3 regions of the Arthrobacter sp. PvP023 genome follow, and region 3 is predicted to be linked to each of the others. Evidence: predicted binding sites of a transcription regulator. Region 3 holds the regulator's gene; each other region holds the start of a gene.

Evidence for each region. Region 3 encodes HrcA, which represses chaperone genes, less so after heat shock. Its sites were predicted from a motif close to TTNGCACTCGNNNNNNNCGAGTGCNAA; they were not measured.
Region 1: the regulator HrcA is predicted to act here: its motif matches at 3,602-3,628, upstream of groL (chaperonin GroEL).
Region 2: the regulator HrcA is predicted to act here: its motif matches at 5,382-5,408, upstream of groES (co-chaperone GroES).

The regions. Positions count from the first base shown of each region.
Region 1 is NZ_JAFIBI010000001.1:4,166,969-4,174,521, reverse strand. Features, by position in the region: gene JOE31_RS18900 (uracil-DNA glycosylase) at 1-603, opposite strand, end outside; gene JOE31_RS18895 (DUF3263 domain-containing protein) at 854-1,144, shown strand; gene JOE31_RS18890 (LytR C-terminal domain-containing protein) at 1,194-1,844, shown strand; gene JOE31_RS18885 (cold-shock protein) at 2,014-2,217, shown strand; gene JOE31_RS18880 (ABC transporter substrate-binding protein) at 2,217-3,515, shown strand; gene groL (chaperonin GroEL) at 3,811-5,448, shown strand; gene JOE31_RS18870 (ABC transporter substrate-binding protein) at 5,547-6,857, opposite strand; gene JOE31_RS18865 (ribonuclease HI family protein) at 7,080-7,553, shown strand, end outside.
Region 2 is NZ_JAFIBI010000001.1:1,776,150-1,783,702, reverse strand. Features, by position in the region: gene JOE31_RS08235 (acyltransferase family protein) at 1-1,970, opposite strand, end outside; gene JOE31_RS08230 (DUF389 domain-containing protein) at 2,188-3,156, shown strand; gene groL (chaperonin GroEL) at 3,234-4,844, opposite strand; gene groES (co-chaperone GroES) at 4,930-5,223, opposite strand; gene JOE31_RS08215 (hypothetical protein) at 5,430-5,828, opposite strand; gene JOE31_RS08210 (class I SAM-dependent methyltransferase) at 5,884-7,128, shown strand; gene JOE31_RS08205 (shikimate 5-dehydrogenase) at 7,185-7,553, opposite strand, start outside.
Region 3 is NZ_JAFIBI010000001.1:2,515,368-2,522,920, forward strand. Features, by position in the region: gene lepA (translation elongation factor 4) at 1-375, shown strand, start outside; gene hemW (radical SAM family heme chaperone HemW) at 412-1,641, shown strand; gene JOE31_RS11620 (DUF4870 domain-containing protein) at 1,723-2,142, opposite strand; gene JOE31_RS11625 (DUF3097 domain-containing protein) at 2,266-3,117, opposite strand; gene hrcA (heat-inducible transcriptional repressor HrcA) at 3,364-4,377, shown strand; gene dnaJ (molecular chaperone DnaJ) at 4,469-5,596, shown strand; gene JOE31_RS11640 (16S rRNA (uracil(1498)-N(3))-methyltransferase) at 5,599-6,381, shown strand; gene JOE31_RS11645 (GerMN domain-containing protein) at 6,390-7,352, opposite strand.

The sequences.
Region 1 (7,553 bases), 1.7 Mb from region 3:
GCCCTCGGCATCCTTGCCCCACAGCACCGCCACGAGCGGCGCTGCCGTCCCGTCTGCAGCGCGGCGGCCGGCGACGGCGGCGATTGCCGCCGTCGTGATCGGTTCCCAGCCTTTGCCCCGGTGGGAACCCGCCGCCCCGGCCCGGACCGTAAGGACGCGATTCAAGAGCAGGACGCCCTGGTCCGCCCAGCGCGTGAGGTCCCCGTGGACACGGGCCGGAAGGCCGAGATCGGATTCGAGTTCCTTGTAGATGTTCGCGAGGCTGCGGGGAATCGGCCTGGTGTGCCCTTCCACTGCGAAGGACAACCCGATCGGATGGCCCGGCGTCGGGTAAGGGTCCTGGCCGACGATGAGGACCTTGACGCCGGCCAGCGGCTGTTGGAATGCGCGCAAAACGTTCGACGGCGACGGCAGCACCTGGTGCCCGGCGCCCACTTCACCAGCAAGGTTCTCCAGGACGCTCCGCAGCTCCGCATCCACGGGAGCCAGCGCCGCAGCCCAGTCTGCAGCCATGAGGCGGTCCAGCGGCATGTGTGCCATCTCGGCAAAGTCAGCCCCCTCCACGGCAGGCTCCAACTCGAACAAGGCTTCAGAATCAAACACGAGTCCATTCTCGCAGTGTTGGGCTCCAAGAGGCTGGCGGGCCGCATCGCCCGGCAGGGCGCCACTGTCTTTTGTGCGGGCGTACCTTGCTGTTACCCGACTCCCCGCTGCCGCGTCATACTGCGTAAATGACAGGCGTGTTATTCGCCCGTACCATGGAAAGAGACTTTGACCGGATCAAGTGGAGGATTTTGCCGTGGCCGAACCAGTGCGCGATGACCTGTCACTTGCGGACACCGGCAGCGAAACCGTGTCCGGTGCAGACCTTACGCCGGCTCCGCAGCCGGGCTCACGGCTGAGTGAGCGGGACCAACAGATGCTGGCCCTCGAACGGCAGTGGTGGAAGTACGCAGGGGCCAAGGAACAAGCCATTCGAGAGCTGTTCGACCTCTCCGCCACGCACTACTACCAGATCCTCAACACGCTGATTGACACCGAGGACGCCCTGGCCCACGACCCCATGCTCGTAAAGAGATTGCGTAGACTACGTACGTCACGCCAACGGGCACGCACGGCGCGCCGATTGGGCTCTGACGCTTAGACGTCGGGGCCGGGCAATCAGCAAGAACCAACAAGGACATCGTTTTACCATGACCAAATATGCTCGGGATGAATTCGACAGGGTCCCTGAGGCCTCCTCGCGACAGGGTGTCCATAGGGTCGCCTCCGGGGCTCCCAGGCGCCGGCTGGGACCAATCCTGACCGTGGGCGTGGCGGCGCTGGCCATTGGACTGGTGGCCTTCCTGTTCCTTCCCAAGCTCGGATTTGCTCCTGCCGGCAGCCCGCTGATGGCGGCGGGGTCCGCCCTGGTCAGCCCCTCCGCATCCCCTTCCGCCGAGGCGCCGCAAGGCACCGCGTCTCCTGGCGCTGAGGCCGGTTCCGAGCCGAGCGCGGCTCCTTCCGCCAGCGAGACGCCCGCTGCCAGCAGCTCGCCCTCCGCGGTTCCTTCCGCCGATGCGCCGGCTGTTGATAAAACCCAAGCCGTGGCGGTCTACAACGGGACCACCACCGCGGGACTTGCCGGCCGCGTGAGCAGTATCGTCGCCGGTGACGGCTGGACGCTGGGACCCGTGGGGAACTGGGGCGGAATGCCGCAGCAGTCCTCCGTCATCTACTACAGCGGGGCCTTGCAGAAAGCGAACGCGGAGGCTCTGGGGGAACTCCTGAATATCACGTCGCTGGTGGACTCTGCCGAGTTCCAGTTGCCGGTGGTTGTGGTTCTCGGGCCCGGCTTCCAGTAAGGAATTTCGGTTACGCCTGAATAACTATTGGGGGCTCGCAGGGCCTGGTCCTGCCCCCGGCAAATGGCAATGGCTAAAGTGATTCCGGGTGCCGCGCCTCAACGCGGACCGTCCCGACGGCGCACAGTGAGGTGGGCCGGACACAGAGCAACCGGAAAGTGTGGGCAACATGGCATTGGGAACCGTTAAGTGGTTCAACGCCGAAAAAGGCTATGGCTTCATCACTGTTGACGACTCCGGAGACGATGTCTTCGTCCACTGGTCGGCCATCGAGGGGGAAGGCTACCGGGCTCTGGACGAAGGGCAACGGGTGCAGTTCGAGGTAGGAGAAGGCGAGAAGGGTCCCCAGGCAGAGAACGTCCGGACGGCCTGATGCCATCCGCCGCGGCAATGCATGGCACAGGCAGCCCCGCCCGGTTCGGACCCGCGCGGCCGCGGTTCACCGCAGCAGCGGTTCTTGCGGCGGGAACGGCGCTCCTGCTGGCCGGTTGCTCCGGCCAGGCCGGCAACGCCCGTGTTGATGCAGTCGACGCCGGCGGCGATGGCACCTTGCGGATAGGCCTGCTGCTGGACAACACGGGGAAGCAGTCCTTCCTCAACGCCTCGCAACTCGCCGCGGCCAAGCTGGCGGTTCAGGAGGTCAATGCCGCGGGGGGCCACAAAGGCCGGCCGGTACAGCTGTTGCCTGAAAAAATCAGCGAGGACACCGCCTCGCAGGCCAAGGAACTGGTGGCCGCAGGGGCGGATGTCGTCATCGGTCCCACGGATTCGAGCCGCGCCCCGGGGGCAATTGATGTCCTGTCGCGGGCCGAGGTGGCCATCATCTCTCCGGCGAATGCCGCGCACGGCCTCACGCGTTACAGGAGCGGCGGATATTACTTCCGTACGTCAGCGGCAGACACGGCCCAGGCGCCCGTGCTGGTGAAACTGGCCAAGGACAGCGGCGCCCGGACAATAGCGATCGTCCACGAGGACGGGATGTACGGCAAGGATGTCTCTGTGGCCGTTGCCGCGGCAGCGAAAGCTGCCGGCCTTGGAACGGTGGCTGAGGCCGCCTTCACTGCCGGCCAGGCGCAACAGGCGGCAGCTTCCGCCAAGGCAGCGGGTCCGGATTCAGTCATTCTGGTGGCCCGGGCCGGCGCCCAGGGCGCAATCGCGGAGCTCAACAACGCGGGGGTGGCAGGCAGCAAGCTGATTCTCAGCGACGGCGCCATCAACCAATACGGTTCCGCCCTCGGGTCCAAAGCACTTGAGGGCGCGCGCGGGATCCTGCCCGGTATCTTCCCTTCGGCGCACTTCCAAGGGGAACTGGTAGCTGTTGATCCCGGGCTCAAGGACATGACGTTCGCAGCGGAAACTTACGACGCCGTGAACCTGGCCGCCATCGCCGCGGCCGCTGCCCAGGACGACGCCGGATCATCCATCGCGGCGAAGCTGATCGCGGTTTCCGGGCAGCACGGCGCGGAAGCGGTTCAACCCTGCAGGAGCTACAAAGAATGCGGGGATGCCATCAAGGCCGGTAGGCCGGTGGATTACGACGGCGAATCGGGGCCCATCGGCTTTGATTCAAACGGGGACGTCACCACCGCCCACTACATGGTGTTCACTTACGCCGCGGACAACACCGCCCGAATGAGTGGAAGCGAAACTGCCGCCCGGGCGGGCAGCTGATCGCTCCTAGCGTAGTGCGGGCCGCAGGAGGGCCTTTCGGCGCAATCCCTGCTTGCACTCTCCCCGGGGGAGTGCTAATTATTGACTTAGCACTCCCACGGACTGACTGCTAAATCAACGCCCGGTTCCGGCCGGCTGCGGAGAGAGCGGGAAGGACAAGGAGCGAAAGAAATACCTTGCTGGGGTGAGATCCCATCCGCGCGGCATACAGAGGCCGTCGGTGAAGGATCGTCCGTCGCGGGCACCGCAGTGAAGGTTCATTCTTAACGACTGTCCCGAAAGGACTACTGCCGTTATGGCCAAGATCATTGCATTTGATGAAGAGGCACGCCGCGGTCTTGAGCGGGGCCTGAACATCCTCGCCGACGCCGTCAAGGTCACCCTCGGCCCGCGTGGACGCAACGTCGTCCTCGAAAAGAAGTGGGGCGCCCCCACGATCACCAACGATGGTGTTTCCATCGCCAAGGAGATCGAGCTGGACGATCCCTACGAGAAGATCGGCGCCGAGCTGGTCAAGGAAGTTGCCAAGAAGACGGATGACGTCGCTGGCGACGGCACCACCACGGCGACCGTGCTTGCACAGGCCCTGGTCAAGGAAGGCCTGCGCAACGTCGCGGCCGGCGCTGATCCGTTGTCCCTGAAGCGCGGCATCGAGAAGGCTGTTGAAGCCGTCACCGCCGAACTGCTGGCGTCCGCCAAGGAAATCGAAACCAAGGAAGAGATCGCCGCTACGGCATCGATTTCTGCCGGTGACGATGAAATCGGCGCGCTGATCGCAGAGGCGCTGGACAAGGTCGGCAAGGAAGGTGTTATCACCGTCGAGGAGTCCAACACCTTCGGACTCGAGCTCGAGCTGACCGAGGGCATGCGGTTCGACAAGGGCTACATCTCCGCTTACTTCGTCACCGACGCTGAGCGCCAGGAAACGGTCCTCGAAGACCCGTACATCCTGATCGTCAACTCCAAGATCTCCAACGTCAAGGAACTGGTTGCTGTCCTCGAAAAGGTCATGCAGTCCAACAAGCCGCTGCTGATCATCGCCGAAGACATCGAGGGCGAAGCCCTGGCCACCCTGATCGTCAACAAGATCCGTGGCACTTTCAAGTCCGTCGCCGTCAAGGCTCCGGGCTTCGGCGACCGCCGCAAGGCTCAGCTCGCTGACATCGCCATCCTCACCGGTGGCCAGGTCATCTCCGAGGAAGTCGGCCTCAAGCTTGAGACCGCCGGCCTCGAACTCCTGGGCAAGGCACGCAAGGTTGTTGTCACCAAGGATGAGACCACCATCGTCGAAGGTGCAGGCGACGCCGACCAGATCGCCGGCCGCGTTTCCCAGATCCGTTCCGAGATCGAGAACTCCGATTCCGACTATGACCGCGAGAAGCTGCAGGAGCGCCTGGCCAAGCTGGCCGGCGGCGTTGCAGTCATCAAGGCCGGTGCCGCAACCGAAGTTGAGCTCAAGGAACGCAAGCACCGCATTGAGGACGCTGTCCGCAACGCGAAGGCTGCCGTTGAAGAAGGCATCGTTGCCGGTGGTGGCGTTGCCCTGATCCAGGCCGGCGCCAAGGCATTCGCCAACCTGCAGCTCGAAGGCGACGAAGCAACGGGCGCCAACATCGTCCGCGTTGCCATTGACGCGCCGCTGAAGCAGATTGCATTCAACGCCGGCCTCGAGCCGGGCGTTGTTGTGGACAAGGTCCGCGGCCTGCCCGCAGGTCACGGCCTGAACGCCGCAACCGGACAGTACGTTGACCTGCTGGCCGCCGGCATCAACGACCCCGTCAAGGTAACGCGCTCTGCCCTGCAGAACGCTGCTTCCATCGCGGGCCTCTTCCTCACCACCGAGGCTGTAGTGGCCGACAAGCCGGAGAAGAACGCTCCGGCCATGGGCGGCGGCGACGACATGGGCGGTATGGGCGGCATGGGCGGTTTCTAACCTGCCCTGCGCACCTGACGCATAAACAAAGTGCGGCTCCCTCGCTTCGAGGGAGCCGCACTTTGCTTTTGACTGGGACGTGAAGGGCCGGTACTGGATTATTTGCGGGCTGACGCCAGCATCCCTTCGACTTCCTTCTTGAACTCCTCCGCGGCCGTCGAAGGCGATTTGCGGTCATAGAGGACTTCGTCGGTGTAACGCTTGATGACATTCTGCACACTGCCCGACCCGACCGGCGGTACTGGGGGCGCCTCGGCCATCTCCGGTTTGATGTCCTGGAGGAAACCGACCACCGTTGAGTCCGCAGTCTTCAGTTTCGGAGTAATTGCCGCCAGAACTTCGGAATTGGCAGGGACCCCGCGGTCGGTCATCAGGATCGATCCAGCCTCCGGGCTGTTTGCCAGGTAGTTGATGAACGTTGCCGCTGCTTCCGGATTCTTGGACCTCGAAGAGGCGGACCAGAACATTGATGGCTTGTAGTACATGCCGTTGTCTGCTGCTTTTCCGTCCACGCTCGGTGCGCGGAGCATCTTGATGCTGCTTCCCGTGGTGGTCTCCAGGGATCCGAGCTGATTGGTCCACCACCACGCCATGCCGATCCGGTTGGTCCCGAACAGGCTCTCTTCCAGGCCGGCGCCTGCGTCCTCCGTGGCGACGGTGGCGGGCGGGCTTGCCTGGGAATCCCGCTGATTTTTCAGGCGTTCCCAAAACGACGCCGCAGTCCCGGCGGTGAAGGCCAGCTTGCCGTCCTGTGAATACAGGTTTTCGCCGTGCTGCCGAAGCCAGATGATGAGGTCGGCTTCGTTGCTGCCGTATGCAGCCCCGTAGTTTGTACCCCCTCCCGCCTGTGTGAGCTTCGTGGCGATGTCGTTGAAGTCATCCCAGGTCCAGGTGGCGTCGTCGGGAAGCGGGACGTTGGCCGCCTCGAACACCTTGGTGTTCGCCATTACCACGTAGGCGTTCTTGCCCGTGCTGAGGCCGTACTGGGCATTGTCGTACTGGCCGGAGGCGAGCTGTTCCTTGTCCATTTTCGACAGGTCGATGCCGTCTTGCTTGGCCAGGTCAAGGAGAGCTCCGCGGCCACCGTACTCGGCAATGTATTTCTGATCCATCTGGATCACGTCCGGTGCATCATTGGCTGCGGTGGTGGTGGCCAGCTTGTCCCAGTATCCGCTCCATTCCCCCGGGGCCGCTTTGATCTTGATGTTTGGGTGTTCGGCCTGGAACGCGTCGATCACCTTTTGGGTCTGGGCGTTGAGGTACTCGTTGCCCCACCAGGCAAAGCGCAGTGTGACCTCCTTGTCGGCGCCGGAACCTGCTGACGCGCCGCAGCCCGTGACCAGCATCGCGAGGGCAGCAGCGGTGGCTCCAATCTTGAGTCGAAACCTGCTTCCGGACGAGATCTTCATTGATACGCCTTCCTGTGTACAGCCGTGGAATGGTGAAACTGAGGTGGCGCGCCGCAAAGGCGCATGAATGCCGAACAGCCGCTGAGAAAACGTTTTCTGAGCGGGAGTTTTGATTCTTGCACGCGCAATCTCAGCCTGTCAACGATACGGGGTAAGCGTTTTCCGGGAGGGCGGCGGACGGCTGGAAGCCACAATGTCGGGCCGGTCTGGCAGGATAGTGCGGTGACGATTACTGCAGCAGCCGACGGTTCGGCTTTAGGAAATCCCGGTCCGGCCGGATGGGCCTGGTACGTGAATGACGACTGCTGGCGGGCCGGCGGCTGGCCGCACGGCACCAATAACCAGGGCGAGCTGATGGCTGTGCTGGATCTCTTCCGTTGCACGGCGCACCTTCCCGGGGAGGAGCTGCATATTCTCTGCGACAGCCAATACGTCATCAACTCGGTCACCAAGTGGATGCCCGGATGGAAACGCAAGGGCTGGCGCAAAGCTGATGGCAAGCCGGTCTTGAACGTGGAGATCCTGCGGGAAATCGACCAGGCGCTGAGCGGACGCAAATACCGCTTCGAGTGGGTCCGCGGCCACGCCGGACACGACCTGAATGAGGCCGCCGACGACCGTGCGCGGGCTGCTGCGACCGCCTATCAGCAGGGCATTGCCGTGCGGTCCGGGCCGGGTTTCGTCCGCGGCGTCGGC
Region 2 (7,553 bases), 740 kb from region 3:
GTGTTTCCGACCACCCCCGGACAGGACGTTCCATCACAGATCAGGTCCGTCATGTCCACAAAGGACAAGCCGTCAACTTTTCCGTTCAAAGCAGAAAACGGGCTCTCCGAGGCCAAGACGTCAGTTACGGCGAGTCGGCAATCCGGGCTGTCTTTGCCCTTGGTCACGACGCAGTCCGCCATGTTGAAGTCAAAACGAGGGTTGTCCCGGATCGCAACCACATCGATTCCTTGGTCGCTCCATGATCTAGCGCTTTCTTCAAGTCCCGGGGTGAGGACTTCCGCCGGAGATGATGGTGCGGCCGCGGTCCCAACAACCATGATGGCGTCGGGCGGGGTTTTGGCAATCTGCTCCCGAACCGCTTCGTTGTAGCGCGCGCAATCGGGGTTGGTTTGTTCCAGTTCCGGCGTTGAGGGCTGAACCTGGCACCCGCCCTTGAGCATGGCGTATACAGTCCAGCCCTTCTGTTGACCTACTTCGCCGATGGCCGCAAGCCATTGCTGAGCGTGCGAATCGCCGAGAACCAAAACGGACTTAGCCGGCTCATCGGCTTCCTGGTTTTGGCTGCAGGTATCCTTGACGATGTCGACATCGGGCTCCAGTTCACCAGTGCAGGGACCGGATAAGGTAGCCCAATCCAAAGGAAGCTGCTCTGCTGTAGGGAGTAGCGCCGCATCGCTGTCGCTCCGGTCAACAAAACCCGGCAGTAGTGCCTTGGCGCCGGGATTGTTTCTCTCTGCTGCGGCTTGTGCCGCCTCGGCAGCAAAGTGCTGCTGCACTTGAATCGCCGTCAACGGGACCACAGCGGTGATGACGCATGCCGCCACCGCCAGGACTGCACGACGGCGGTTTACCTCGGGCCACCCCCATTCGCGCCAAGGCTTCTCGATGAATTTGGTGGTGATGAACGCCAGCCCCATCGACAGCACAATAATGATAGTTCCGGAGATGGGACCCGCATGGTCGCGGCCTGTCGCCGCCAAGGCGATGACCAGCACCGGCCAGTGCCACAGGTACAGGGCATATGAGTTGTCACCTAAGCGGACGAGCGGCCCGCTGCTCAGGATCCTGTCTACGCCATAGCGGCTCCCGGTTTGGCCTGCTGCGATGACGCTCGCGGCGGCGAGCGTGGGCCAAAGCGCTGCCACGCCGGGGAAGGCAGCCTGGACGTTGAGTAAGATTCCACAGCACAGCATGGCCGCGATTCCAAACCAGCCGAGAGCAATCCGCCCACCTCGGGGAATCCGAAGCCCGGGGAGGAGCAAGGCTACCAGGGTGCCAAGGGCAAATTCCCACAGTCTCGCCCCAGTGTCGAAATAGGCCTGCGCTTGATTGTCAGCGGTGAAGAGAATCGAGTAGATGAGCGAGACCACGAAGATGGCGCCAAAGACGTAGCAGAGCAGGACGCGGTAATGAAGCCGGAACCGCACTGCCAGCAGGGCAGCTGCGGCAAAAGTCAAGGGCCAAAGAATGAAGATCTGACCTTGGATGGACAACGACCAAAAGTGCTGGAAGGGGCTGGCCAGGCTGTGGTCGGTGGCGTAGTAGTCGACCGCACGGGCCTGGAGCAACGCGTTTTCATAGTAGAAGAGGGACGCCCAGGCTTGATCCACAATCTCCAACCAACGGGTTCGTGGCAGAAAGAGGTAGCTCGCTGCCAACGTGGCAACTATCACCGTGACAGCGGCGGGCAACAGTCGGCGGAAGAGGTGCAGCCAGTGTTTGAACAATGCCATCGGGCGGCCCTGCTCATATTTGCCCACGAACTGCAACGTCATGAGGAAGGCTGAAATTAGCAGAAACACGTCAACGCCGCCGGAAACCCGGCCAAACCAGACGTGGTAGCTGACCACCATCAGCACGGCGAGCGAGCGCAGGCCTTGGATTTCCGGCCTGAATTTCGATTTTCGGTTCGTTCCAGTATCGGCGCCAGTACGGCGCGGCGAAGCCAGGGCTCTCGCTATGGACATACAAAAACCCTTCAGGCGGACAACCAAAGCATCCATGTTACCGAAACGTAATTTTCATCGCCAATCGCCGGCGCATTCGAAAAGAACCCCCGCCTCCCATTAAGGCACTCCAAGGAGGGAGTTTCCAGAGGAAGGCGGCGGTTAGGGGCCGGCCGGGAAACTAGGCTGGTGCCGACGCCGGATCGCGGAACCGGAAAAACACGGAGGGGTGGCCATAGTGATCGTTCAGGTGCGCATTTGCATACCCGCGGAGCTCTCCGACCTGGTCGTGGAAAGCTGCACACAGCAAACCGGCGCGGCGGAAGTGGCCGTGCACAAAGGAGCGTCCATCCAGCCGCCCGGGGATGTGGTGGTGGTCCATGTAGCCAGGGAATCGGTCGAGGAGCTGCTGGAAAAGCTGCATGCCCTGAACGTCCAGGAGGTGGGCTCCATCGCCATTTCCATGCCGGAGCTCATGCTCTCCCGGCGTGCCGACCGGGCTGAAGCAGCAGCGCCCGGCGACGGGGCCGACGCCATGATCTGGGATGAGGTGACCCGCCAGACAGGCGAGGATTCGCGGCTCACGTGGAGCTATTTGGCCTTCCTCGTCCTGGCCACGCAGCTGGCCGCGATCGGGATCGTCACCGATTCAACCATTGCCATCGTCGGGGCCATGGCCGTCGGGCCGGAGTTCGGACCGCTGGCAGCCCTGGCTGTCGCGCTGGCGCAGCGCAAATGGAAGCTGGGACGCAGCGCCGCGCTTGCTCTGGGCGTCGGCTTTCCCGTAGCAATGCTCCTGGCAGCCCTGACGGCCTGGTTGTCAGTCCCATTGGGGCTCTTTCCTGCCGACACCCTCGACACCGGGTCAGCCGTTGAATTCATCTACCATCCGGGGCCTTACTCGCTGATCGTTGCGGTGCTGGCCGGTACCGCCGGAATGCTCTCCATGATCAGCCGGCGCTCGGCCGCACTGATCGGAGTCTTCATTTCGGTGACCACCGTTCCAGCCGCCGGGTTCGTCGCCGTCGCTCTGGTCCTGGGTGAGTACCAGAAAGCGGCGGGGTCTGCGCTTCAGCTGCTGCTGAACCTCGTGGGAATCGTGGTTTCTGCGCTTGCCGTCCTCATCTTCTACCGGATCATCACCAAGCGGCTGCCGGAGGGCATGGCCGGGCGGCTGAGGCGACAGGCCTTGCGTGCCCGGAGCTAGGCACGAAAAGCCGGCCCGGCGCGGATGGTTTCTGGAAACCGTCCGGCCGGGCCGGCCTTTGTGGCGCTGGCTGGAAGCTAGTGCTTGTGGCCTGCGTGCTCGTCATCGTCGGCCGGCTTCTCAACAACGAGGGTCTCGGTGGTGAGAACCAGCGCTGCGATGGAAGCGGCGTTACGGAGAGCTGCGCGCGTCACCTTGACGGGGTCAATGACACCGGCAGCGATGAGGTCTTCATATTCGCCGGTCTTGGCGTTGAAGCCCTGGTTGACTGCAGACTCGGCAACCTTGGCGGTCACCACGTAGCCGTCGAAACCGGCGTTCTGGGCGATCCAGCGCAGCGGCTGGACGAGTGCGCGGCGCACGATGCCCACAGCCGAGGCTGCGTCGCCTTCGAGGGCGGTGACTGCAGGGTCCTCGTCGAGTGCCTTCAGGGCGTGGATGAGGGCCGAGCCGCCACCGGCAACGATGCCTTCTTCAAGGGCAGCGCGGGTCGAGGATACTGCGTCCTCGATGCGGTGCTTCTTTTCCTTCAGCTCCACCTCGGTGGCTGCGCCAACCTTGATGACACCAATGCCGCCGGCCAGCTTGGCCAGGCGTTCCTGGAGCTTTTCCTTGTCCCAGTCGGAGTCGGTGCGGGTGAGCTCTGCACGCAGCTGGGCAACACGTGCCGCTACGTCCTCGGCCGTGCCGGCGCCGTCAACAATGGTGGTGTTGTCCTTGGTCACCGTGATGCGGCGGGCCGTGCCCAGCACCTCGAGGCCAACGGAATCAAGGCTGAGGCCGAGTTCCGGGGAGACAACCTGTGCACCGGTCAGGGTAGCGATGTCCTGCAGCATGGCCTTGCGGCGGTCGCCGAAGCCCGGAGCCTTGACGGCCACGACGTTCAGGGTGCCACGGATGCGGTTGACGATCAGCGTGGACAGGGCCTCGCCCTCGACGTCCTCGGCAATGATGAACAGCGGCTTGGAGCTCTGCAGCGCCTTCTCCAGGAGGGGCAGGAATTCCTGCACCGAGGAGATCTTGCCCTGGTTGATCAGGATGAGGGCGTCTTCGAGCACTGCTTCCTGGCGTTCCGCGTCAGTGACGAAGTACGGGGACAGGTAGCCCTTGTCGAACTGCATGCCCTCGGTGAGGACCAGCTCGGTCTGCGTGGTGGAGGACTCCTCGATGGTGATCACACCATCCTTGCCGACCTTGCCGAAAGCCTCGGCCAGCAGCTCGCCGATCTCATCGCTCTGGGCGGAGATGGCTGCAACGTTCGCAACCTGGGAGCCTTCGACCGGGCGGGCGTTCTCCAGCAGGCGGGCGGCAACGGCTTCGACGGAAACTTCGATGCCGCGCTTGATCTGGCCCGGGGCGGCGCCAGCCGCCACGTTGCGCAGGCCTTCCTTGACCAGTGCCTGGGCCAGCACAGTGGCGGTGGTGGTGCCGTCGCCGGCAACATCGTTGGTCTTGGTGGCGACTTCCTTGGCCAGCTGAGCGCCAAGGTTTTCGTAGGGGTCGTCCAGTTCGACTTCACGGGCGATGGTCACGCCGTCGTTCGTGATGGTGGGAGCGCCCCACTTCTTGTCCAGCACGACGTTGCGGCCGCGCGGACCAAGCGTCACCTTGACCGTGTTGGCGAGCTTGTCGATGCCGGCTTCAAGCGACCGGCGGGCAGCGTCGTTAAACGCAAGCTGCTTTGCCATGGTTTTGTCCTTTCAAGACAGAAACCCCGCGCCGCTGACCTGTCAGACATGAATCAGACGGATCGGCTGCGCGGGGGTCCAAGAGTTACTTTACGACGATCGCCAGAACGTCGCGGGCGGACAGCACGAGGTACTCGGTGCCGCCGGTCTTGACTTCGGTTCCGCCGTACTTGGAGTAGATAACGACGTCGCCAACGGCTACGTCGACCGGAACGCGGTTGCCATCTTCAAAGCGGCCGGGGCCGACTGCAACAACTTCGCCTTCCTGCGGCTTCTCCTGCGCGGAGTCCGGGATAACCAGGCCGGAAGCCGTGGTCTGCTCTGCTTCGAGCGGGCGGACAACAATACGATCCTCAAGAGGCTTAATAGAGACCGACACTCGGACCTCTCCTTTACGTCAGCAAATTTATGGACTGGAAAACTGTTGCGCCTGCGCATGCAAACCGTCGTCGCGGTGCCGGCAGCAGCGTGGCTGGCAGTTCTTCATGTGTTAGCACCCTCCTAGGGAGAGTGCTAATGATGACTCTATGTAAGTGGTTAGCACTCGGTCAAGGCGAGTGCCAGAATTTCGTCCCGGGTGAACGGCTAGCGCCCTGCCAGGTCCTCAAAGTCGACGTCGTCGCCGTCGTCCGTATCGTCGTCGTTCGTAACGTTGCGGTTCCGGTAAAGCACGACGGCGGCGGCGAGCGCCGTAACCACCGAGGCAATGAGGAACACGAGGCCGCCCGTGCGGACGGCAGCATAGGACTCGCGGATTTCCCGGGCCTCGTCGGTGGCGTCCTGGATGTTCTTGCCGCCGACCGAGTACACCGTTGCGTTGAAGGAATCCAGGAAGAAGATGATGACCAGGAGCGCCAGGCAGACCACGGCGATGGCGGAACCGGCGATCAGCGCAGTCCGGGCATATTTGGCAAGTCCAGTGTGCTGCGGGCGGTCATTGCCCTGATCATCGACGGGTGGCTGCTGCACTGCGCTGTCTTCCATGTCTCCAACCCTAGCCGCACCGCGGGTGCAGGGCTCCTCGATTAGGCTTGATGACATGGCTGACGCACTGCAGGACCTGATCGCCCCGCTCCTGACCAGCGAAGGCTGGGAGCTGCTGGCGTCGCTGGGGCCCTACCGGGAGGACGAAGCGTTCCGGCTTAACGAGTCGCTCCGAAAGGCCGGCCACTCCCCCGCGCTGGTGTCCGCCGTCCTCACCCAGTCCAGGCTGCGGACCAAGGCCGAGACCAAATTCGGCGAATTCGCCCGGCAGATGATCTTCACGCCGGCCGGGCTGGAGCAGGCCACCCGCCTCAACGTCGCCGCCCGGCACGCAGAACGGTTCGCGGCCGCCGGTATCGAACATGTGGCCGATCTCGGATGCGGGCTGGGTGCCGATTCCATGGCCCTGGCCTCCATGGACATCCGGGTGACCGCCGTGGAAATGGACGAGACCACGGCGGCCTGCGCCACCATGAACCTGATTCCTTTCCCGCACGCCAGTGTGGTCCACTCCGATGCGACCTCCGTCCCGCTCGAGGGAGTGGGCGGCGTCTGGCTGGATCCGGCCAGACGCACCACCTCGACCTCGGGCACGCGGCGGATCTGGGATCCGGAGGAATTCTCCCCGCCGCTGTCCTTCGTGGAATCCCTTGCTGAGTCCGGGCGGGCCGTGGGCGTAAAGATGGGGCCGGGCATTCCGCATGACTCCGTGCCGGCCGGCTGCGAAGCGCAGTGGGTGTCCGTGGGCGGCGACGTCACCGAGGTGACGCTGTGGTTCAACGCGGTCAGCCGGCCCGGCATCCGGCGGGCGGCGCTGCTGCTGGGCCCGCAGGGCGCGGCGGAAATTACCAGCGGGGAAGAGTTCGACGGCGGCCCGGTGGCGCCCGTGGGTCCGGTGGAGGGGTACTTGTACGAGCCGGACGGGGCCGTCATCCGGGCCGGGCTCGTGGCTGATGTCGCGGCGCGGCTGGGCGGCCACCTCCTGGATGAGCACATTGCCTACATCTGTGCCCCGGAAATCGTGGACACCCCGTTTGCCAGGGCCTACAAAGTCCTTGAGGTCATGCCGTTCAACGTCAAGGCCCTCAAGGCCTGGGTGAAGCAGAACAACATCGGCGTACTGGACATCAAGAAGCGTGGCACATCCGTCACCCCGGAGGAACTCCGCAAGCAGCTTTTTGCCGGAGGCAAGAACGGCGGCAAAGGTTCGAAGGGCAAAAAGACAGCCACCCTGGTCCTCACCAGGATCGGCGAGGACAGGGTGGCCATCTCGGTGGAGCCGGTACAGCCCCGGATCTAACTGCGGGCCGAGGCGACCGGGCCCTAAGCGACTGGCCCTAAGCTACTGGGCCTAAGCTACTGGGCCCGCATGAACTCTTCTGCCGCCCGGACCTGCTCGTCGGTGGGCCGGACGCCGGTGTAGAGCACAAACTGCTCCAGGGCCTGGATGGTGGCGACTTCCGCGCCGGTGATCACGGTCTTGCCGGCGGTGCGGGCCGCCTTGATGAGCGGCGTCTCGGCGGGCAGCGCGACGACGTCGAACACCACCTTCGCGGCGTCCACTGCCTCCTGCGGGAAGGACAGCGAGTCGGCATCCGGCCCTCCCGCCATGCCGACGGGCGTGACGTTGATGATCATGTCCGCCGTTCCGCCCGCATCCGCTGCCGGCAGCTCGGGGATCCACGCGAAGCCGTAGAGGTCCGCCAGCGGCTTACCGGACGCCTC
Region 3 (7,553 bases):
CTTGTCAAGGTGGACATCATGCTCCAGGGCGAACAGGTGGACGCCTTCAGCGCCATCACCCACCGGGACAAGGCCTATGCCTACGGCGTGATGATGACCGGCAAGCTGCGTGAACTCATTCCCCGCCAGCAGTTCGAGGTGCCGATCCAGGCCGCGATCGGCTCCCGGATCATCGCCCGGGAAAGCATCCGTGCCATCCGCAAGGACGTCCTTGCCAAGTGCTACGGCGGTGACATCACCCGTAAGCGCAAACTGCTGGAAAAGCAGAAGGAAGGCAAGAAGCGCATGAAGATGGTGGGTCGCGTTGAAGTGCCGCAGGAAGCCTTCATCGCAGCGCTCACCACGGACGAATCCAAGGACAAGGCCAAGAAGTAGTGATGATCGTGGCCGGAACCTCCGGAGGCCGCACCCATGCCTAGCGTCCTTCCCCTGGGCGACCCCGCGCCGTCGGACGGCCTGCTGCCCGCGCAGGCCGCTGACGGCGCTGCGCAGCGGCGATTCGGGCTCTACGTCCACATACCCTTCTGTGCCGTCCGTTGCGGTTATTGCGACTTCAACACCTACACCGCGACAGAGCTCGGCGGCGGCGCGTCCCAGGACGCGTACGCCTCCACGGCCATCGCCGAGGTGGAGTTTGCCGCCAAGGCCCTGCAAGGCAGCGGCCTGCCGGAACGCCGGCTGGGCACGGTCTTTTTTGGCGGCGGCACACCAACACTGCTGCCCGCGGAGGACCTGGCCCGCATCCTCACCGCGGCGGTAGCGCAATGGGGCCTGGAACCAGGTGCCGAGGTCACTACGGAAGCCAACCCGGATTCGGTCACACCCGAGTCGCTGCAGCTCCTTGCGGATGCCGGCTTCACCCGTGTCTCCTTCGGAATGCAGTCAGCTGTTCCGCACGTCCTGAAGGTCCTCGACCGCACCCACACACCCAGCCGGGTGCCGCAAGTGGTGCAGTGGGCCAGGGACGCCGGACTCGCCGTCAGCCTTGACCTGATCTACGGAACACCGGGGGAATCGCTGGAGGACTGGCGGTACTCGCTCGAGACCGCCCTCTCATACGGCCCGGACCATATCAGCGCCTACGCCCTGATCGTCGAGGACGGCACCAAGCTGGCCGCCCAGATCCGCCGCGGCGAAGTGCCGGGAATCGACGACGACGACCACGCGGCCAAGTACGAACTTGCCGATGAACTGATCACGGCCGCGGGCCTTGCCTGGTACGAGGTCAGCAACTGGGCGCGCACGGAGGAGCAGGCGTGCCGGCACAATCTGGCCTACTGGCGCGGCGATGACTGGTGGGGGATCGGCCCGGGCGCGCATTCGCACGTCGGCGGAGTCCGCTGGTGGAATGTGAAGCACCCCACGGCCTACGCGGGAAGGCTTGCCGGCGGTGTGTCGCCGGCGGCGGGCCGGGAAACGCTCGACGCCGAAACCCGGAACGTTGAGCGGGTCATGCTTGAGGCCAGGCTGAGCACGGGCCTCGATTTGTCCGGGCTGGGAACGTCCGGGCGGCACGCCGTCGCAGGCCTGATCGCCGACGGCCTGGTGGATCCCGCTGCGGCATTCCAGGGCAGGCTCGTCCTCACCCTGAGAGGCAGGCTGCTCGCCGACGCCGTAGTCAGAAGGATCCTGCCCGACTAATTGGCAGAACCGGCGGTTACTTCGCCTCCGGTTAGCTTGCAGGGCCGGTTACCCGGCCCGGCTGCTTACTTGATCCAGCGCTTACTTGATCCAGCGCAGGTTGAAGTCGTAGCGGTGGGGCTGGCCGCGGTTTACGTGGATACCGGCCGCTACGGAGAAGCACGTTACAGCGATCCAAATCAGCGTGGCCAGCACTGCGAAGATGTTACCCACCACCGGCAGCATCACCAGGATGTTGCAGACGACGGCGGCGATTGTGGGCGGCAGGGTGAAGTTCAGCGCTTCCTTGGATTCCTGCGCCGTGAACGGGCCGCGGTCCTTGAAAATCAGGTAGATCAGCAGCGACGGGACGCACCCGAGGATGCCGCCGAAGTGTGCGAGTGTTGCCCACTGCCGGTCTTCGTTGGCCGTCAGCGGCAGGGCATTGGCGGGGACACCATGATACTGGGGCTGGCCATGGCCGGCCTGGTTGTCCCGTTGTTCACGTGCGTCTTCTGCCACGGTGTCGTCCTTCGGATTGCAGTGGTGCGGTGGTTCCCGGAAAAGCGGGCGCTGCCTCAACAGCAACAACCGCCGAATCAAGAATACTGGGTCAGGGGTGCATTCGAAGAGTTCAACAGGCGCCTACGGCACGGTGAGGAAGTCGATGACCTCTTCCACCCGGCCCAGCAGGGACGGTTCCAGGTCCGCGTAGCTTCGGACTGCCCCGAGCAGTCTTTGCCAGCCCAGGCCGATGTCCTCCTTGGTCTCATGGGGCCAGCCGAAGGCCGTCAGGATGCCGGTCTTCCAGTCCACGCCCCGCGGGATGACTGGCCACGCGTCAATGCCCAGTACGGCGGGCCGGATGGCCTGCCACACGTCCACGTAGGGGTGGCCCACGATCAGCACATTGCCGGCGGCGCCGGGGGACGCTATCACGGCATCGGCAATCCGCGATTCCTTCGAGTCGGCAACCAGATGGTCCACCAGCACCCCCAGGCGGCGGCCCGGGCCCGGCCGGAAAGCGGCAACCGCCGCTGCGAGGTCGTCAATGCCGTGCAAGGGTTCGACGACGATACCCTCCACCCGGAGGTCGTCGCCCCAGACTTTTTCCACGAGTTCGGCGTCGTGCTTGCCTTCCACCCAGATGCGGCTGGCCCTGGCCACCTGGGCGCGCCGGCCTTCTACCCGCACGGAACCGGACGCCGTCCTGCCGGATCCGGCAGAGGCTGCCTGCGGTCGCGGCACCGGGGGCATCAGCCGGATCGGCAGGCCCTCCAGGAGGAACCCGTAGCCGAGCCTGAACGTGCGTGATTTGCCCCGCCGGTCCTCGAGGGCAACAACATGCATGCCGCCGGACTTCTCCACCCTGGTAACAGCGCCCACCCAGCCGGACTGCACGTCTTCCAGCACCATGCCGCGTTCGACCGGCACTTCGGGAAGTTCGGATTTCCGGGGAGCGGTGATGTCCTGCGGGCCCCAGTTCTGGTACGACATCGGATAGACACAGCCTTGCGCTAGAAAAAATGAACAGGAGAAGCGAAAACAGGGAGTCTGTGGGTCCACGGAACTGCACGTCCTGTCCCGCTCCCGGGTTTCGCCCGGAGCGGTACCAATGCTAACAACGCGGCGACTCATATTAGACTGGTTAGCACTTAGACATGTCGAGTGCTAACGGATGACGGGACGTGCGTCCGGCGCAACGCCGGACCGCGGACCGGGAAAGCCGATCGGAGGTGGAGAATGAGCGAACCGCGAAAGCTTGAAGTGTTGCGGGCCATCGTGGAGGACTACGTCCATTCCCGCGAACCTGTGGGCTCCAAGGCACTGGTGGAGAGGCACCACCTCGGAGTCTCCAGTGCCACCATCCGCAATGACATGGCGGCGCTGGAAGACGAGGGCCTGATCACGGCGCCGCACACCAGCGCCGGCAGGATCCCCACGGACAAGGGCTACCGGCTTTTCGTCGACCAGATATCCGCCGTCAAGCCGCTGTCGCAGGCCGAACGCCGCGCCATCCAGACGCTCCTGGAAGGGTCGGAGGACCTGGACGATGTCCTGGAGCGCACCGTGCGGCTGCTGTCGCAGCTGACCAACCAGGTGGCCGTGGTGCAGTATCCGCACCTCAGCCGCGCGATGGTGCGGCATATCGAGTTCGTGCTGCTGGCGCCGCGCCAGGTGCTGATCGTGCTGATTGCGGACACCGGCAAGGTGGAGCAGCGGGTTATCGACGTCGGCCAGGAGCTCGGCGATGAAGCCCTCGCCGGCCTTCGCGCGCGGTTCCTGAAGAGCCTGGCGGGGACACCCCTGAGCCTGCTACCGCAGGCGCTGCCCGCCGTCGTCGCCGGTTGTGAACCGTCACGCCGGCACGCCGCCCAGGCACTGGCCCGTGGCTTGGATGCCCTGGCCAGCAGCACCCGCGAGGAGCGGATGGTCATGGCCGGCACGGCGAACCTCGCGCGCTCCAACGTTGACTTTCCGCTGAGTATCGGCCCGGTCCTCGAAGCACTCGAGGAGCAGGTGGTCATGCTCCGCCTGCTCAGCGAAATGGCCCAGGACCCCCGCGGTGTCACTGTCAGCATCGGCAGGGAGAACCCTTACGACGGACTCGCGGAAGCCTCGGTGGTGGCCACAGGCTACGGCCCCGGTTCCAGCGCCAAGGTGGGCGTGCTCGGCCCGACCCGGATGGACTATCCCACCACCATGGCCGCGGTCCGTGCCGTGGCCCGCTACCTTTCCAGGATCCTTGGGCCGTGACCGGTCCTACATCAGCCAACCAGGCCTTCGTGTCCCGGTTTCCGGGGCGCAGCAGCACAACAGGCAGTACAACCAGGAAGAGATACGAACTTTGAGCAGCCACTACGACGTTCTTGGAGTCTCACCCGAAGCGACGGGCGAAGAGATCAAGAAGGCCTACCGAAAGCTTGCGCGCACCCTGCACCCGGATGTGAACCCCGGTGAGGATGCCTCGGACCGCTTCAAAGCTGTCACCCACGCCTACGAAGTCCTTTCCGACCCGCAAAAGCGCCGGGTCTACGACACCACCGGCAATGAGAACGGCACCGATAACGGCTTCGGCGGCGCCGGCTACTCCGGGCAGGGCTTTGCCTTCCAGGACATCTTCGACACCTTCTTCGGTGCCGGCGGTTCGTCCGGTCCGGCCTCGCGGGTCCGCCGCGGGCAGGACGCCCTGATCAGCGTCCGCATCGACCTTCGCGACGCTGTGTTCGGCGTCAACAAGAAGCTTGAGGTGGACACGGCCGTCACGTGCCCCACCTGCGAGGGATCCTGCTGCCAGCCCGGGGCCCACCCTGAGCGCTGCGACATCTGCGGCGGCAGCGGCCAGGTCCAGCGGGCCGTCCGCTCCATCCTGGGCCAGGTCATGACCGCCGCCCCCTGCGGCTCCTGCGAAGGCTTCGGAACCGTCATCAAGGATCCCTGCAACGAGTGCAACGGCCAGGGCCGCATCCGCAGCCGCCGTTCACTGACGGTCAAGGTACCCGCGGGCGTGGCCACCGGAACCCGCATCCAGCTCGGCGGCCAGGGCGAGGCCGGTCCCGCCGGCGGCCCCTCCGGTGACCTCTACGTAGAGATCCGCGTCAATAATGACGCCACGTACGTGCGCGACGGCGACGACCTTCACGCGACCCTGCACATTCCCATGACCGCCGCTGCCCTTGGCACCGAGCTCAGCCTGGACACGTTCGACGGCCAGCAGGAAATAGACGTCAAGGCGGGCACCCAGTCCGGCGAAGTCATCACCCTGCGCGGGCTCGGCGTCACCCATCTCCGGGGCTACGGCCGCGGCGACCTGAAGGTCCACCTGCAGGTCGAAACCCCGGCGAAGCTGGATGCCGCGCAGGAAGACCTGCTCCGGCAGCTCGCCAAACTCCGGGGCGAGCAGTACACCGAGGGAAAACTCACCGCCAGCGGGGGAGTCTTCGCCAAGCTGCGGGACCGGTTCGGTAACCTGTAGCGGTGAGCAACCCGGTTTTTTTCGCAACCCCGGGAGCCCTGGACGAACAGGTTCCCGGTTCGCACTTTGTCCTCCAGGGTGCTGAGGCCCGGCACGCGGTCACCGTCAAGCGGATCGCTGTGGGGGAGTCTGTCGACATAGCCGACGGCGCGGGCAAGAGGCTCACCGGAACCGTCGCGGCCGTCGGCCAGGGCGAACTGACAGTGGAGTGTTCGGTCCTCGAAACCGAGGAGCGTCCGGACCTCCGCCTGGTCCTCGTACAGGCGCTGGCCAAAGGCGACCGCGACGAACTGGCAGCTGAAACAGCTACTGAACTGGGGATCGATGCCGTCATCCCGTGGCAGTCTGAACGCTCCATAGTCCGCTGGAAAGGCGAGCGTGCCGCCAAGGCCCATGCCAAGTGGCAGTCGGTGGTGACCGCGGCGGCCAAGCAGGCGCGGCGGGCCTGGATCCCCGAGGTCCGTGCCGCCGTCGATGGCGCGGGGCTGCAGTCCGCTGTCGCCGCGGCGGACCTGGCGATCATCCTCCACGAGGATGCCGTCCGGCCGCTGCGCGCAGTGCTGGAGAAATGGCGCGACGGCGACGGCGACGGCAGGACGCCGGGTCCGGGGCCCCGCGAAATTCTCCTCATTGTTGGCCCGGAGGGCGGAATCAGTCCGCGGGAAGTCACCAAACTCTGCGGCGCCGGTGCCGTCACGGCCCTGCTGGGGCACCATGTGCTGAGGTCATCCACGGCAGGGCCAGCCGCCACAGTGCTCGCCAGCGACATCCTCGGACGCTGGTAGCGGCAGAGCTATTCGACCTTGAAGCCGCGGGTGTCCACGTTCATTTCCCGGTCCGGCTTGCCCGGATCGATCTGTGACACGCGGACTTCATAGTTGCCCGGTGCCAGGTTGACGTTCAGCGAGAAAAGTCCTGCTTGTGCCTGCTCGGCCGATGCCGTGACCTCGCCGCCCAAGTACGCCGTCTTATCGCTGCTGCCTTCAACCTTCAGGATCTTCCACCGGAGTTTTCCGCCGGGCACCGTGCTTCGTCCGGTGATCTTGACGCTGCCGTCAGCAACGCCCGCGCCTTCCTGCGGGTCGATGATCCAGACCGGGGCCACCATTCCTGCGCTGCGGGGGGTGGGAGTGCCCAGCCGCACGTGGTTGAAGGCCAGGTAATCGGTGTGTCCGTCAACGAGGATGACAACCTGGATCTGCTGGCCCGAATCCACCAGCCCCGAGCTGGCACCGGCGGCCGTTGCCGTGTAGACCAGCTGCTGGATGGCGCGTTTGGCCATGTCCTCGTCGAGGTTGCTGTTGAAGGCATCCGGTGAGACGTCTACCGTGATCACATTTTTTCCGGAGATCGAGGTGGCCAGCTTCTTCGGGTTCTGCCACGGGGTGAAGAAGTCGGGATCGAGGGGCTTGTCCGACATCATGGCGCGAAGTGCCCTGGTGACTGGATTTTCCTGTTCGGGGACGTCCCGGAACTCACGGTAGAGGAAGACGTTCTCGTTGCTGCGTCCGATCCAATACACCGGCGCCTTGTTGGAGGCCTGTGTGGTTTCCAGCGGCGCGCTTGTGCTCGGGACACCGGCGGTAGCGGACCCGGTCACTGACTGTGGTGTGCTGTCCGCGCTCGTTGCCGAAGGCTGGGGAGTGGCGACACAGCCGGAGAGAACCATGGCGGCGGGCAGCACAAACAGGAGCGCGGCAGACCGTGTCCGCTCGCCTCCTGCTGCCTTCCGGCGTCGTCGATTCCAGATCTCCATAGTGTTCCCGGGTACCCCGCCCTGTCCCTGCAACCGTTGTCGGTGACGTCGTATTTCGGCCGGCGCAATCCCGGCGGATTCCAGCATTACATAGAGAGGGCGGCCGCCAGCGGCGTTTGCGGACGGTCAGCCGAACTGCAACGGGAACGATATGAGGCCGATACGAAGTTGATACCTAATGACGTAAACGCGCAACGAAAC